Regions from separate parts of the Streptomyces sp. NPDC045778 genome, predicted to be linked through region 3. Evidence: riboswitches for the same ligand, from Rfam matches in the RefSeq annotation. Region 3 holds a riboswitch; each other region holds the start of a gene.
The links. A riboswitch is a leader RNA that binds a small molecule or an ion and turns the genes downstream of it on or off. The one in region 3 is predicted to bind cobalamin.
Positions count from the first base shown of each region.

Region 1: it holds a riboswitch for cobalamin, as region 3 does, so the genes downstream of both, AC07GB_RS17350 (ABC transporter substrate-binding protein) here and metE (5-methyltetrahydropteroyltriglutamate--homocysteine S-methyltransferase) in region 3, are expected to answer to the same signal.
Region 2: it holds a riboswitch for cobalamin, as region 3 does, so the genes downstream of both, AC07GB_RS12420 ((2Fe-2S) ferredoxin domain-containing protein) here and metE (5-methyltetrahydropteroyltriglutamate--homocysteine S-methyltransferase) in region 3, are expected to answer to the same signal.
Region 4: it holds a riboswitch for cobalamin, as region 3 does, so the genes downstream of both, AC07GB_RS02185 (ribonucleoside-diphosphate reductase subunit alpha) here and metE (5-methyltetrahydropteroyltriglutamate--homocysteine S-methyltransferase) in region 3, are expected to answer to the same signal.

Region 1 covers NZ_JBWKJZ010000012.1:50,786-53,983, reverse strand. The annotation lists gene AC07GB_RS17360 (AraC family transcriptional regulator) at 1-841, shown strand, start outside; gene AC07GB_RS17355 (VOC family protein) at 846-1,292, shown strand; cobalamin riboswitch at 1,316-1,501, shown strand; gene AC07GB_RS17350 (ABC transporter substrate-binding protein) at 1,657-2,664, shown strand; gene AC07GB_RS17345 (FecCD family ABC transporter permease) at 2,661-3,198, shown strand, end outside.
Region 2 covers NZ_JBWKJZ010000008.1:10,411-13,608, forward strand. The annotation lists gene AC07GB_RS12410 (SMP-30/gluconolactonase/LRE family protein) at 1-519, opposite strand, end outside; gene AC07GB_RS12415 (cobalamin-binding protein) at 657-1,571, shown strand; gene AC07GB_RS12420 ((2Fe-2S) ferredoxin domain-containing protein) at 1,603-2,010, opposite strand; cobalamin riboswitch at 2,074-2,194, opposite strand; gene AC07GB_RS12425 (cytochrome P450 family protein) at 2,291-3,198, opposite strand, start outside.
Region 3 covers NZ_JBWKJZ010000021.1:30,216-33,413, forward strand. The annotation lists gene metE (5-methyltetrahydropteroyltriglutamate--homocysteine S-methyltransferase) at 1-1,944, opposite strand, end outside; cobalamin riboswitch at 2,107-2,323, opposite strand; gene AC07GB_RS25315 (hypothetical protein) at 2,394-2,528, opposite strand; gene tsaD (tRNA (adenosine(37)-N6)-threonylcarbamoyltransferase complex transferase subunit TsaD) at 2,531-3,198, shown strand, end outside.
Region 4 covers NZ_JBWKJZ010000001.1:494,723-497,920, forward strand. The annotation lists gene mctP (monocarboxylate uptake permease MctP) at 1-312, shown strand, start outside; gene AC07GB_RS02180 (hypothetical protein) at 381-1,016, shown strand; adenosylcobalamin-variant (AdoCbl-variant) riboswitch at 1,344-1,442, shown strand; gene AC07GB_RS02185 (ribonucleoside-diphosphate reductase subunit alpha) at 1,589-3,198, shown strand, end outside.

The DNA.
Region 1 (3,198 bases), on a different contig from region 3:
CCCGCTCCCGCCGGAGCAGGGCGGCAAGGTCGTGTCCGCCGTGGGCTACCGCACGCGCGGTGAGGCGCCGGGCCTGCACCGCGGCCTGTCGTCCCCGTATCTGACGCTGATCTTCTCGCTCGACGGGCCCGTGGTCACCGGCCGCACCGCGCGGCAGGCCACCGGGCCCGGCGCGGTGCGCACCGGCATCGTCGTGGGCGGCCTGCACCAGAGCCCGGCGTACGTCGTGCAGCCCGAGCACCAGGCGGGCATCCAGCTCGCCGTGCACCCGCTCGCGGCCCGCTCGCTCCTCGGCCTCCCGGCCGCCGAACTGACCGGCGTGCTCGTCGCCGACGGCACGGACGTCCTCGGCCGGATCGCCGCCGACGTGCGCGAGCGGCTGTGCGCGGCCGACGGCTGGGACGAGCGGTTCGCCTGCCTCAACGCCTACTTGGCGCGCCGCGCCGCCGACGCCGGGCGCCTCGCCCCGGTGCGCCCCGAGGTCGCCGAGGCCTGGGCCTGGCTCGCCCGGCACCGGGGCGCGGGCACCGTGCGGGGCCTGGCCGCGCACGTCGCGCTCAGCGAGCGCCGCCTGACCGCCCTGTTCCGCGCCGAGACCGGCGTGACGCCCAAGCAGGCCGCCCGCCTGATGCGCTTCCAGCACGCGAAGGCGCGAATCGTGCGCGCGGTCGTCGCGGGCGCCCCCGCCGACCTCGCCCGCGTCGCCGCCGACTGCGGCTACTACGACCACTCCCACCTGGTACGCGACTTCCGCCAGTACACGGACGCGAGCCCGAGCGCCTGGCTGGCCGAAGAGTGCCGGAATATCCAAGCCGGAGGGCACCGCGACGGCGAAGGCTGAGGGCATGAACACCACCGAAGCAGTACAGAACGGTCACACCTCGCCGAAGCTGCGCGCCCCCGATGTCTGGCCCACCTTCCAGGCCCACGACGCGCCCGCCCTCATCGACTTCCTCGTCACCACCGTCGGCTTCCTGCGCACCGCCGTGTACGAGGACGCCGGCCGCGTGGCGCACGCCCAGCTCGACTGGCCCGAGGGCGGCGGCGTCATGCTCGGCTCGTACGACCCGGAGTCGGCCGAGTGGTGCCTGCGGCCGGGCACGTTCGGCGCGTACGTCGTCACGGACCACGTCGACGCCCTCCACCAACGCCTCAAGGAGGCGGGCGTGCAGGTCATCCGCGAGATCGAGGACCAGCCGTACGGCAGCCGCGAGTTCGCCGTCGCGGACCCGGAGGGCAACAAGTGGTCCTTCGGCACCTACCGCGGCGAGCCGCACCCCGAGCAGGGGTGACGCCCTGCCGGCCCGCGCCGGGGTGATAGCTTGCGCACGCCAGTCGTGCCCGCACCCGGGCCAGGGAATCCGGTGGGAATCCGGAACTGACGCGCAGCGGTGAGGGGGACGGGGGGACCAGCGGCCACTGGATGTCACCGGACATCCGGGAAGGCGGCCCCGCCCGGACGAACCCGAGTCCGAAGACCTGCTGGCACCGCCGTCCGCGCGCCGGGCGGCGGGGTTTCGCAGACCAGGCTCCGCGCATGAGCCATGAGACCCGGGAAGACCTGTGCCCTCATCCGCCCCTCGCGCACTCCGCGCGGCCGCCCGTCCCCGCACCGTCCCCGGTGCCCGCACCACACCCGGGGCGCGCCTCACGGCGCTGCTCGCGGCAGGCGGCCTGCTCCTGCTCACCGCCTGCGGCGGCGGCTCGGCCGAGCGGCGGGACGAGGGGGCCAAGGCCGCCGGCTACCCGGTGACGGTCACCGCCTGCGGCAAGAAGGTCGAGGTCACCTCCCCGCCCGAGCGGGCGGTCTCCCTCGACCAGGGCTCCACGGAGATCCTGCTCTCCCTCGGCCTCGCCGACCGCATGGCGGGGACCGGCACCTGGACCGACCCGGTCCTGCCAGGGCTGAAGAAGCAGAACGCGAAGGTCGAGCGCCTCGCCGACCGCTATCCGTCCCTGGAGAAGGTCCTCTCCAAGGAGCCGGACTTCGTCAGCGCGTCGTTCCTCTACACCGTCGGCAAGGGCGGCGTCGCCGACCGCGCCAAGTTCACCGAGCTGGGCGTCCCCGTCTACGTCTCGCCCACCGACTGCGCGGGCAAGGACAACAGCGGCGACGGCGACGGCACCCGCACCAAGACGCTCACCATGGACACCGTCTACGGCGAGATCCGCGACCTGGCCCGGATCTTCCACGTGGAGGGGCGCGGCGAGCGCCTCGTCGCGGACCTCAAGTCCCGCGTCACCAAGGCGAAGCGCACCCTCAAGTCGTCCGACGCGTCCGTCCTGTACTGGTTCTCCGACTCCAAGGCGCCCTACATCGCGGGCTGCTGCGGCGCGCCCGGCGTCATCACCCGCGCCCTCGGCGTCCGCAACGCCTTCGCCGACACGCGCGCCGAGTGGCCCCAGGTCAACTGGGAGACCGTGGCCGACCGCGACCCGGACGTCCTCGTCATCGGCGACCTCACCCGCAGGGCCCAGTCCGCCGAGAGCGCCCGCCAGAAGATCAAGTTCCTGGAGTCCAACCCCGTCACCAAGAACCTCACGGCCGTGAAGAAGAAGCGGTACGTGCTCCTCAGCGGCCAGGCCCTGAACCCCACGATCCGCACGGTCGACGGCATCGAACAAGTCGCGGCCGGGCTGCGCGAGTTCGGCCTGGCGCGGTGAGCACGGCCGTAGCCGAGCGGGTGCGCGGCGCCTGGCGCGCGGCGCTCCTGTGGGCGGCGGGCCTGGTGGCCCTCCCGCTGTCGGTGGCCCTCGCCGTCACCATCGGCCCCGCCGACATCTCCGTACCGGACGTCTGGGCCGCGGTGGCCGCCCACCTCGGCTGGGGCGAGGCCCGGCTCACCCCGCTGCGCGACGGCATCGTCTGGAACCTGCGCATGCCCCGCACCCTGCTCGCGGGCGTGTGCGGGGCGGGCCTCGCGGTGTGCGGCGCGGTCCTCCAGTCGCTCCTGCGCAACCCGCTCGCCGACCCCTTCGTCCTCGGCGTGTCCTCCGGGGCGTCGACGGGCGCGGTGGCGGTGGTCGTCCTCGGGGTGGGCGGGGGAGCGGTGTCGGTCTCCGGCGGGGCCTTCGCCGGTGCCCTGTGCGCGTTCGGCTTCGTGCTGCTCCTCAGCCAGGCCCTGGGCGCCACGACGGACCGCGTCGTCCTGTCCGGGGTCGCGGCCATGCAGCTCTTCTCCTCCCTCACCTCCTTCG
Region 2 (3,198 bases), on a different contig from region 3:
GCCCAGCGTCGTGGTGTACACGGTGCCGTCGGCCGCGAGGGCGACACCGTCGATGCCGCCGAGACCGGCGGCGTACGTGCTGACCTCGCCGGTGTCCGGGTCGACGAGCAGGAGCTTCGACGTGGGCAGCGCGTCGCCGGTGAGCGAGTGCAGAAGGTCGTTGCCGGTGCCGACGAGGAGGCGGCCGTCGTCCCGCACGACGATCCCGCCGTTGGCGCCGACATCGCCGGTGAGGGGTACGGGGGTGCGGCCCGGCGCGTCGATCCGGTAGACGCGGCCGGAGAAGTACGCGGTGGCGAACATCCTCCCGCGCTCGTCCACGACGATCGACTCGACCCAGTCGGGGACGCGTGCCACCTGGACCGGCGCGCCCGCCCCGGTGGCGGCACAGGCCGGTGCCGCGGACGCGGGGGCGGGTGCGAGCACACCCGCGGCCGCGGCAAGGAGGGCCATCGACAGGATGCCGCGGCCCGGCCGGCGCACGGCTCCGCGGAGCCTCCGGCTCACCTTCAACGTCATCGGTTCCCCTCCGTCGTCGGGTCGGTCCGCCCGGCGCAGTATCGGCTCCGGCGACCGCGAACACCACCGTCGGGAGGCGTCGGATCGGCCACACCCGTGCGGGGCGCGGACGGTGGCTCACGCCTTAGGGTCGGCGTATGCGCATCGTGTCCCTGCTCCCCGCCGCCACCGACCTCGTCGCCGAACTCGGCCTGGTGGAGCGGCTGGTCGGGCGCACCCATGAGTGCGACTGGCCGCCGCAGGACGTGGCGTCCGTCCCCGTGGTGACGGGCGCCGACCTGGACCAGGACGTCTTGAGCAGCCGGGAGATCTCCGACGCGGTGGGCGGGTCGGCGCACTCCGGGTCCTCGCTGTACACCCTGGACACGGAGGCGCTGGCGGCGCTGCGGCCCGATGTAGTCCTCACGCAGGACCTGTGCGACGTGTGCGCGGTGTCGTACGAGAGGGTCAGCCGCACCGTGCGGCTCCTGGACGCGGACACGCGGGTCCTGAGCCTGGAGCCGCGCACCCTTGAAGACGTCCTGGACTGCCTGGTCACCGTCGGCTCCGTTCTCGGTGTGCGGGAGCGGGCCGAGTTGCGCCGGGGGGAGCTGCGGGCCCGCCTTGAGCGGGTGCGCGCGCTGACCGCCGGGCGCGAGCGGCCCCGGGTGGTCGCGATCGAGTGGCTGGATCCGCTGTGGCCCGCAGGACACTGGGTGCCCGAGCAGATCACTGCCGCCGGGGGCGAACCGCTCCTCGCCGCGCCCGGCGAGCACACCGGGCCCATGACGTGGGACGCGGTGCGCGCCGCCCGCCCCGAGGTGCTGCTCGTCCTGCCGTGCGGCTTCCCGCCCGAGCGGACGCTGCGCGAGTCGGACCTGCTCACCCGGCTGCCCGGCTGGTCCGGGCTGCCGGCCGTCCGGTCGGGGCGCGTCTGGGTCCTGGACGGGCCCGCGTACTTCAACCGGCCAGGGCCGCGTGTCGTCCGCGGGGCGGAGGTGCTGGCCCACGTCCTGCACGGGGTGCGCGCCGGGGCGGCGGTGACGCCGGCCGAGGCGCGCCCGCTCCGCTGACGCGGGGGGGCGCGCCGCCCCGGCCCGGCGTTCAGGGCAGCGCGCGGCGCCGCGGCGGGCTGAACGCGTACAGGTCGAGGATCTCCGGTCGCGGCGCGATGCCCGGGCCTCCGGCGCGGACCCAGGCGACGATGTCCTCGGTCGCGTCCGCGTCGTTGACCAGGCCGAGCCACACCGGCCGGGCGCCCGCCGCCCGGCCCGCCGCGGAGGGCTGGACCACGATGACGTTGGCCTGGTCGCACACGTCCAGGCAGGCGGAGACGCGCACGGGCGCCTCGGCCCGCAGACGCGCGGTCTGCTCGGCGTGGTCGACGCCGGTCACCTTCGGGCTGCCGCAGCAGCAGTCCCGGCACACGACGACCCGGCAGGGCGCCGGGGCGGTGGCCGACTCGAAACTCCTCGCGGTGCCGGACGACGTCCGGGCCGGTCTTGCGGGCATGCCGCGTCCTGCCTCTCTCCGGGGAGATCCGCCCCGGTGTTCCGTGGAGGAGGCGACCGCGTGAGTCTCCTGGCTCTCGGGTCGTCGCTCGTCCCGGCCTTCCCACCCCCTGGGGGCGGTGGCCGGTCGGGACGCGCTCGCCGATCACAGTGGCGGGACCGCGCCGGATTCACACCGGCTTCCTCGGACCGCCGTCGCCTTGTTCGCCCGTCATCATTCCATCCGGCCGTACGTGACCGGCCGGGGGCCCGTTTCCGGTGCCGCGCCCGCCGTACGAGCGTCAGTGGCCGTACGAGCCGTACAAGGTGACCGGCAGGGCCTGGACGCTGTTGCTGACGAAGGACGGCAGCGGCACCAACTCGCCGGGCGGCACGGCCAGCTCCATGCGCGGGAACCGCCGGAACAGGGCCGGCAGGGCGATGCCCGCCTCCAGGCGTGCCAGGGCCGCGCCGAGACAGTAGTGCGGGCCGTGGCCGAAGGAGAGATGCTTCGGCTGCGGGCGTGCGAGGTCGAACTGGGCGGCGTCGGCGCCGAATTGCCCGGGGTCCCGGCCCGCTGCCGCGTAGGAGGCGAGGACGGCGTCGCCGCGGGGGATCACCACGCCCCCGATGGTGATGTCGTCGAGGGCGTAGCGGAGCGGGAAGTGCGCGACGGGCGCGTCCCACCGCAGGGTCTCCTCCACCACGGCCTCCCAGGGCCGGTGCCCTGCCGTGACGGCGGCGCGCTGTTCGGGGTGGGTGAGCAGGGCCCTGGTCGCGTTGGTGATGAGGTTGAGGGTGGTGCCGTGGCCCGCGACGAGGACGAGGACCAGGGTGCCGATCAGCTCCGGCTCCGAGAGCCGGTCCCCGTCGTCGCGCGCGGCGATCAGATGGCTGGTCAGGTCCTCGCGCGGCCGCTGCCGCCGTGCGGCGACGAGGTCGGTGAGGAGGGCGTGCAGGCGTCGCTGGGTGGCGAGGGTCTCGTCGGGCGTGGTGACGCTGCTGGTGAGGCTCGCGGAGAGGTTCCGGAAGTCGTCGTAGCGCTCCTCGGGTACGCCGAGGAGGTCGCCGATCACCGCCATGGGCAGGGGATAGGCGAAGTGGCGGCGCAGGTCGACGGCGTCGCCGCCGCGCCCCGCGAGGTCGTCGACGAGGTGGCGTGTGATCGCCTCGACGCGGGGCCGCATCGCGGTGACGCGTCGCGCGGTGA
Region 3 (3,198 bases):
ACGTACGCCGCTGGTGGTGAGCCGGAAGGACTCCGTCGCCCACTCCAGGTACGCGGCGTGGCCTGCCGCGCGCAGCGGCAGCGTCTCGCGCAGCGCGGGCTCGTCGACCTGGATCACCGACGTGCCCGCCGCCTCCAGGTCGTTCACCTCGTCGCGCAGGGCGAGCGCCACCTGGCGCGCGGTGTCGCCGAGCGGCTGGTCGTCGCGGACGAACGACCAGGCGAGCATCGTCACCGGGCCGGTCAGCATGCCCTTGACCGGCCGGTCGGTGAGCGCGTTGGCGTACGCGGTCCAGCGCACCGTCATCGGCTCCGGGCGCGAGATGTCACCGGCGAGCACCGGCGGCCGCACATAGCGCGTGCCGTACGACTGGACCCAGCCGTGCCGGGGCGCGAGGTAGCCCGTGAGCTGCTCGGCGAAGTACTGGACCATGTCGTTGCGCTCGGGCTCGCCGTGCACCAGGACGTCGATGCCCGCCTTCTCCTGGAAGGAGAGCACCGCTTGGATCTCGGACTCGATGCGCTGCTCGTACCGGGCCTCGTCGATCCGGCCCGCGCGCAGGTCGGCCCGGGCCGCGCGCAACTCGGTGGTCTGCGGGAACGAGCCGATGGTCGTCGTCGGGAGCAGCGGCAGGCCCAGGCTCGCGCGCTGCGCCGCGGCCCGCTCGGCGTACGGCTGCGCGCGCCGGGCGTCGGCGGCGCTCGCGGCGGCGGCGCGGGCGCGCACCGCCGGGTCGTGGGTGAGCGCGGAGCCCGCGCGCGAGGCCAGGTCGGCGCGGTTCGCGGCGAGTTCGGCGGCGATGGTGTCCGTGCCCCGGGACAGGCCCCGGGCCAGGGTGACCAGCTCGGCCGTCTTCTGCCGGGCGAAGGCGAGCCAGCGCGTGACCTGCGGGTCGATGTCGCGCTCGACGGCGGCGTCCAGCGGCACGTGCAGCAGGGAGCAGGAGGCGGCGACGTCCACGCGGTCGGCGAGCCCGAGCAGCGTGCCGAGGGTGCTGAGGGATTTCTCCAGGTTGTTGATCCAGATGTTGCGCCCGTCGACGACCCCCGCGACCAGGCGCTTGCCGGGCAGGCCGCCCACCCGCGCGAGGTCGTCGAGGTTGGCGGCTGCGGGGCCCGTGAAGTCGACGGCGAGACCCTCGACGGGCGCCTTGGCGAGCACCGGGAGGGCTTCGCCGAGCCGGTCGAAGTAGGAGGCGACGAGCAGCTTCGGCCGGTCGGCGAGCGCGCCCAGGTCGCGGTAGGCGCGGGCCGCCGCGTTCAGATCGGCGGGCGTGCGGTCCTGCACGAGCGCGGGCTCGTCCAGCTGCACCCAGGCGGCGCCCGCCGCCCGCAGGTCGGCGAGGACCTCCGCGTACACGGGAAGCAGCCGGTCCAGGAGCGTCAGCGGCTCGAAGCCGGGGTCGACGTCCGGCGCGGGCTTGGCGAGCAGCAGATAGGTGACCGGGCCGACGAGCACGGGGCGCGCGGCGAGCCCGAGCGCGAGTGCCTCCTTCACCTCGGCGACCTGCTTCGTCGCGTCCGCCGCGAAGACCGTGTCCGGGCCCAGCTCCGGCACCAGGTAGTGGTAGTTGGTGTCGAACCACTTGGTCATTTCGAGGGGCGCCACGTCCGCGGTGCCCCGGGCCATCGCGAAGTAGCCGTCCAGCGGGTCGGCCGCGACCGCGGCGCGGTGCCGGGCGGGGATCGCGCCGACCATCACGCTGGTGTCCAGGACGTGGTCGTAGTACGAGAAGTCGCCGGTCGGCACCTCGTGGACACCGGCGTCCGCGAGCTGCTCCCAGGTGGTGCGGCGCAGCAGGGCGGCGGTCTCCCGCAGGGCCCGGGCGTCGACGCGGCCCTTCCAGTAGCCCTCGACGGCCTTCTTCAGCTCCCGGTCTGCGCCCTGGCGGGGGTAGCCGTACACGGTGGCCCGTGCCGCCGCGGCTGCGGACGTGTCTGTCACAGAACTCTCCTTCGCGAGCAATGTCGTGTGAGTCCCGGGACGATCGGGAACGCGAAGGAAGACAGACCGGGACGACCGGCCACGGCCTTCGACGGCCGCGCGCCTGTGCCCGATGTGTACGCCGACCCGCCCACGAGGTCACCGGTGAGCCGCGCACGCCGAGGCGCGCACGGGCGACGGGCAGGTCTTCGGACTCGCGGGCGAGACCTCCGAGGAGGTCACCTACTGGCCGTCGCTTCCCGGGTCCGTGCCGGACCCAGTGCGTATGACGGCGGTCGTTCCCACTCACCGCTGCGGGGCAGTCCCGGATTCCCACCGGGTTCCCTCTTACGACGCCGCTGCCTGGCGGGCAGGGCGAACCAGTCGCGCCGCAAGCGTAGGTGATGAACCCCTGTCCGGGGGAGGGGGGAAGACGGAGGGCCCTGCTTATTGCACATAGATTGCAATTACTATGGAGAGGCAGTAGCCGGGCCGGTCGGCACGCCGAAGGAGCCGGTGGAGCCGGTCGGCAGGCCGAAGGAGCCGGTGGAGCCGGTCGGCAGGCCGAAGGAGCCGGTCGGCACGCCGAAGAAGCGGGAGTACACGCATGGCACCCCCTCGGATCGTTCTGGGGATCGAGTCTTCTTGCGACGAGACCGGTGCGGGTCTCGTCCGGGACGGACGCCTGCTCGGGCACGCCGTCGCGTCCAGCATGGACGAGCACGCCCGCTTCGGCGGCGTCGTGCCCGAGATCGCCGCCCGCGCCCACGTGCACGCGCTGAACCCGGTGGTCCGCCGCGCCCTCGACCAGGCGGGGCTGCGGTTCGGCGACATCGGCGCCGTCGCCGTGACCACCGGGCCCGGCCTCTCCGGCGCCCTCCAGGTCGGCCTCGCCGGAGCGAAGGGGCTCGCGTACGCGCTCGACGTGCCGCTGTACGGCGTGCACCACCTGGCCGGGCACGTCGCCGCCGACACCCTGGAGCACGGCCCGCTGCCCGACCCGTGCGTGGTCCTCATCGTCTCCGGCGGCCACACCTCGCTGCTGCTCGTGCGCGACCTCGCCCGCGACCCGATCACGCACCTGGGCGACACCCTGGACGACGCCGCGGGGGAGTGCTTCGACAAGGTGGCCCGCGTCTTCGGCCTGCCCTACCCGGGCGGCCCGGCCGTCGACCGCGCGGCCCGCGAGGGCTCGCCGGACGCGGTGGCCTTCCCGCGCCCGCTGACCGGGCCGCGCGACGACCCGTACGCCTTCTCGTTCTCCGGCCTGAAGAC
Region 4 (3,198 bases), on a different contig from region 3:
CACCGGTGGGCGCTGCTCGCCGGCTGGGCGGTCGGCATGCTCTACGGGACGGTGGCCGCCTACGGCGTCGCCTCGCCGACGCAGAAGCACTTCGGCGGGTCCTCCAAGGAGATCCCCGGCATCGGCGAGATCGGCTACATCGGCCTGACGGCGTTCGTCCTGAACGTGGTCGTCACGGTCGTCCTCACCTTCGTCCTGAAGGCGTTCAAGGCCCCCGAGGGCGTCGACGAGACCTCTCCCGAGGACTACACGGCCGACGCAGGCGACCAGGGCGTGTCCGTGGAGCTGCCCAAGGTGGGGGCGGGCCACTGAGTTGAGGCGGTCCTGACGGACGGGGCCGGCCGGAGCGCGGCGTCGGACGCATGCGAAAGGATGTGCGCATGAGACGTTCCCGCCGCCTCCTGCCGGCCCTGTTCCTCGCCCCGCTCGCCCTCACCGGCTGCGGCTCGGACGACCTCACCGCCGGGTCGCCGCCGGACCGCGCCGAGCTGAAGGCCCGCGCCGAGGCGGCGCAGACCGTCGTGGAGCACGTGTACGTGACGGAGGCCGACGGCTTCGAGCTGGCCCGGCAGTCGGTGGGCGTCATCGGCGACGACGGCTTCCAGTCCACGTACGTGCGGGACGAGGGCGGCGGGCAGCTCACGCTCTCCGTCGACCGGGGCACCGTCACCGACGCCAACTGCCGTACGGTCCCGCCCGCCGCCAGGAGCTGCGAGAAGGACGGCAAGGGCTGGTACCGCGTCACGGGCTCCCGGCACGAGTACGTCCGCACGGAGAACGGGCTGCGGATCCAACTCGCCGCCGACCGCGGCGCCGTGAGCCGCGAGGTGCTGCGCGCCGCCGCCGAGGACGCCCACCGCGCCGACGACCGCGAGCTGGACGCGGCCCTGCCCGAGCAGGCCGACCCCGAGGGCCTGCCCACGGACGGCGGCGACACGGGCCGCCCGGCGGAGCGCGGCGACCTGCCGCCGAACGGGGACGGCGCCCCGCAGGACCCGCCGGGCGCGGGCGGCTGACCGACCGGGCCGGGCCCCCGGGCCGACCGGTCCAGCCCCCCCTGGGCCGACCGGTCCAGCCCCCCTGGGCCGACCGGTCCAGGCCGTCCGGCCGACCGGTCCAGGCCGTCCGGCCGACCGGTCCAGGCCCCCCCGCGCCGGCCCCCGCGCACCCCGCCCCAGGCCCGGGAAGCGGCCCCCTCCCCGGCCTCCCCCCTGGTGAGTTGACGCTCCGGCGCACCCCCGAGCGACCACCCCCCGTGAGGAAGCGGTCACCCCCTGACCAGCAACCGACACAACATCTAGGGGCGCCACCGAAACCCGGCACAAGATGTATGCTCGTCCTCGCTGTCGTCGCAGGGGAATCCGGTGCAAGTCCGGAACTGTCCCGCAACGGTGTACGTGTGCGCATTTGCGTACCCACAAAGTCCGAGGACCTGCCGACAGCGCGCCCGTGCCGCCCGGTCCGGGCGCAGACGTCCGGGCCTCGTGGACATGGGCTGATGGACGCGGTGTACGTACCGCTGCGCGCGGTCGCGCCCGTGTGCCCTCGCCTGCCTCGATGCCCAGAGCCGAGCGAGGGAGAGCACCACGTGACCATCGCGCCCGCCGAGCCCGCGTCAGCGCAGGCCGAAGCCGGTCAGCAGCACGCCGAGCAGTCCGCCCCGTCCACCGACGGGCCCGGCGCCGCCCTGCTGCGCACCCTGACCGACCTCACCGCCGACCTCCCCGACGCCGACCCCGGACGCGTCGCCGCGGCCGCGCTGCGCGGCCGCTCGGCGAAGGCCGACGAGGCCGAGCTGCGGGAGCTTGCCACCGAGGCGGCCGCCGGGCTCATCTCCGAGGACCCCGCCTACTCCCGGCTCGCCGCCCGCCTCCTGACGATCGGCATCCGCGAGGAGGCCGCGTCGCAGGGCGTCACGTCGTTCTCCGAGTCCGTCGCGGTCGGCCACCGCGAGGGCCTCATCGCCGACCGCACCGCCGCCTTCACGACCCTGCACTGCGCCCGTCTGGACGCCCTCGTGGAGGCCGCGCTCGCCGACGGCGCCGACCGCCGCTTCGGCTACTTCGGCCTGCGCACGCTGCACAGCCGCTACCTGCTGCGCCACCCGATCACCCGCAAGGTCATCGAGACGCCCCAGCACTTCATGCTGCGCGTGGCCGTCGGCCTCGCCGAGGACGAGTCGGTGCGGGCCCTGGACGAGGTCGCCGCGCTGTACGGCCTGATGAGCCGCCTCGACTACCTGCCGTCCTCGCCGACGCTCTTCAACTCCGGCACCCGCCACCCGCAGATGTCCAGCTGCTACCTGCTGGACTCCCCGCTCGACGAGCTGGACTCGATCTACGACCGCTACCACCAGGTGGCGCGCCTGTCGAAGCACGCGGGCGGCATCGGCCTCTCGTACTCCCGCATCCGCTCGCGCGGTTCGCTGATCCGCGGCACGAACGGCCACTCCAACGGCATCGTGCCGTTCCTCAAGACCCTGGACGCCTCCGTCGCCGCGGTGAACCAGGGCGGCCGCCGCAAGGGCGCCGCCGCCGTCTACCTGGAGACCTGGCACTCCGACATCGAGGAGTTCCTGGAGCTGCGGGACAACACCGGCGAGGACGCCCGGCGCACCCACAACCTGAACCTGGCGCACTGGATCCCCGACGAGTTCATGCGCCGGGTCGCCGCCGACCAGGAGTGGTCGCTGTTCTCGCCCGCCGACGTGCCCGAGCTTGTCGACCTGTGGGGCGAGGAGTTCGACACGGCGTACCGCGCGGCCGAGGCCAAGGGCCTGGCGCAGAAGACCATGCCCGCCCGTGATCTGTACGGCCGCATGATGCGCACCCTGGCGCAGACCGGCAACGGCTGGATGACCTTCAAGGACGCCTCCAACCGCACCGCCAACCAGACCGCCGAGCCCGGCCACACCGTGCACTCCTCCAACCTGTGCACGGAGATCCTGGAGGTCACGGACGACGGCGAGACGGCCGTGTGCAACCTCGGCTCGGTGAACCTCGGGGCCTTCGTGGCCGACGGGGACATCGACTGGGAGCGCCTCGACGCCACCGTGCGCACCGCCGTGACGTTCCTCGACCGCGTCGTCGACATCAACTTCTACCCGACCGAGCAGGCCGGGCGCTCCAACGCCAAGTGGCGCCCGGTGGGCCTCGGCGCCATGGGCCTCCAGGACGTCTTCTTCCAGCTGCGGCTGCC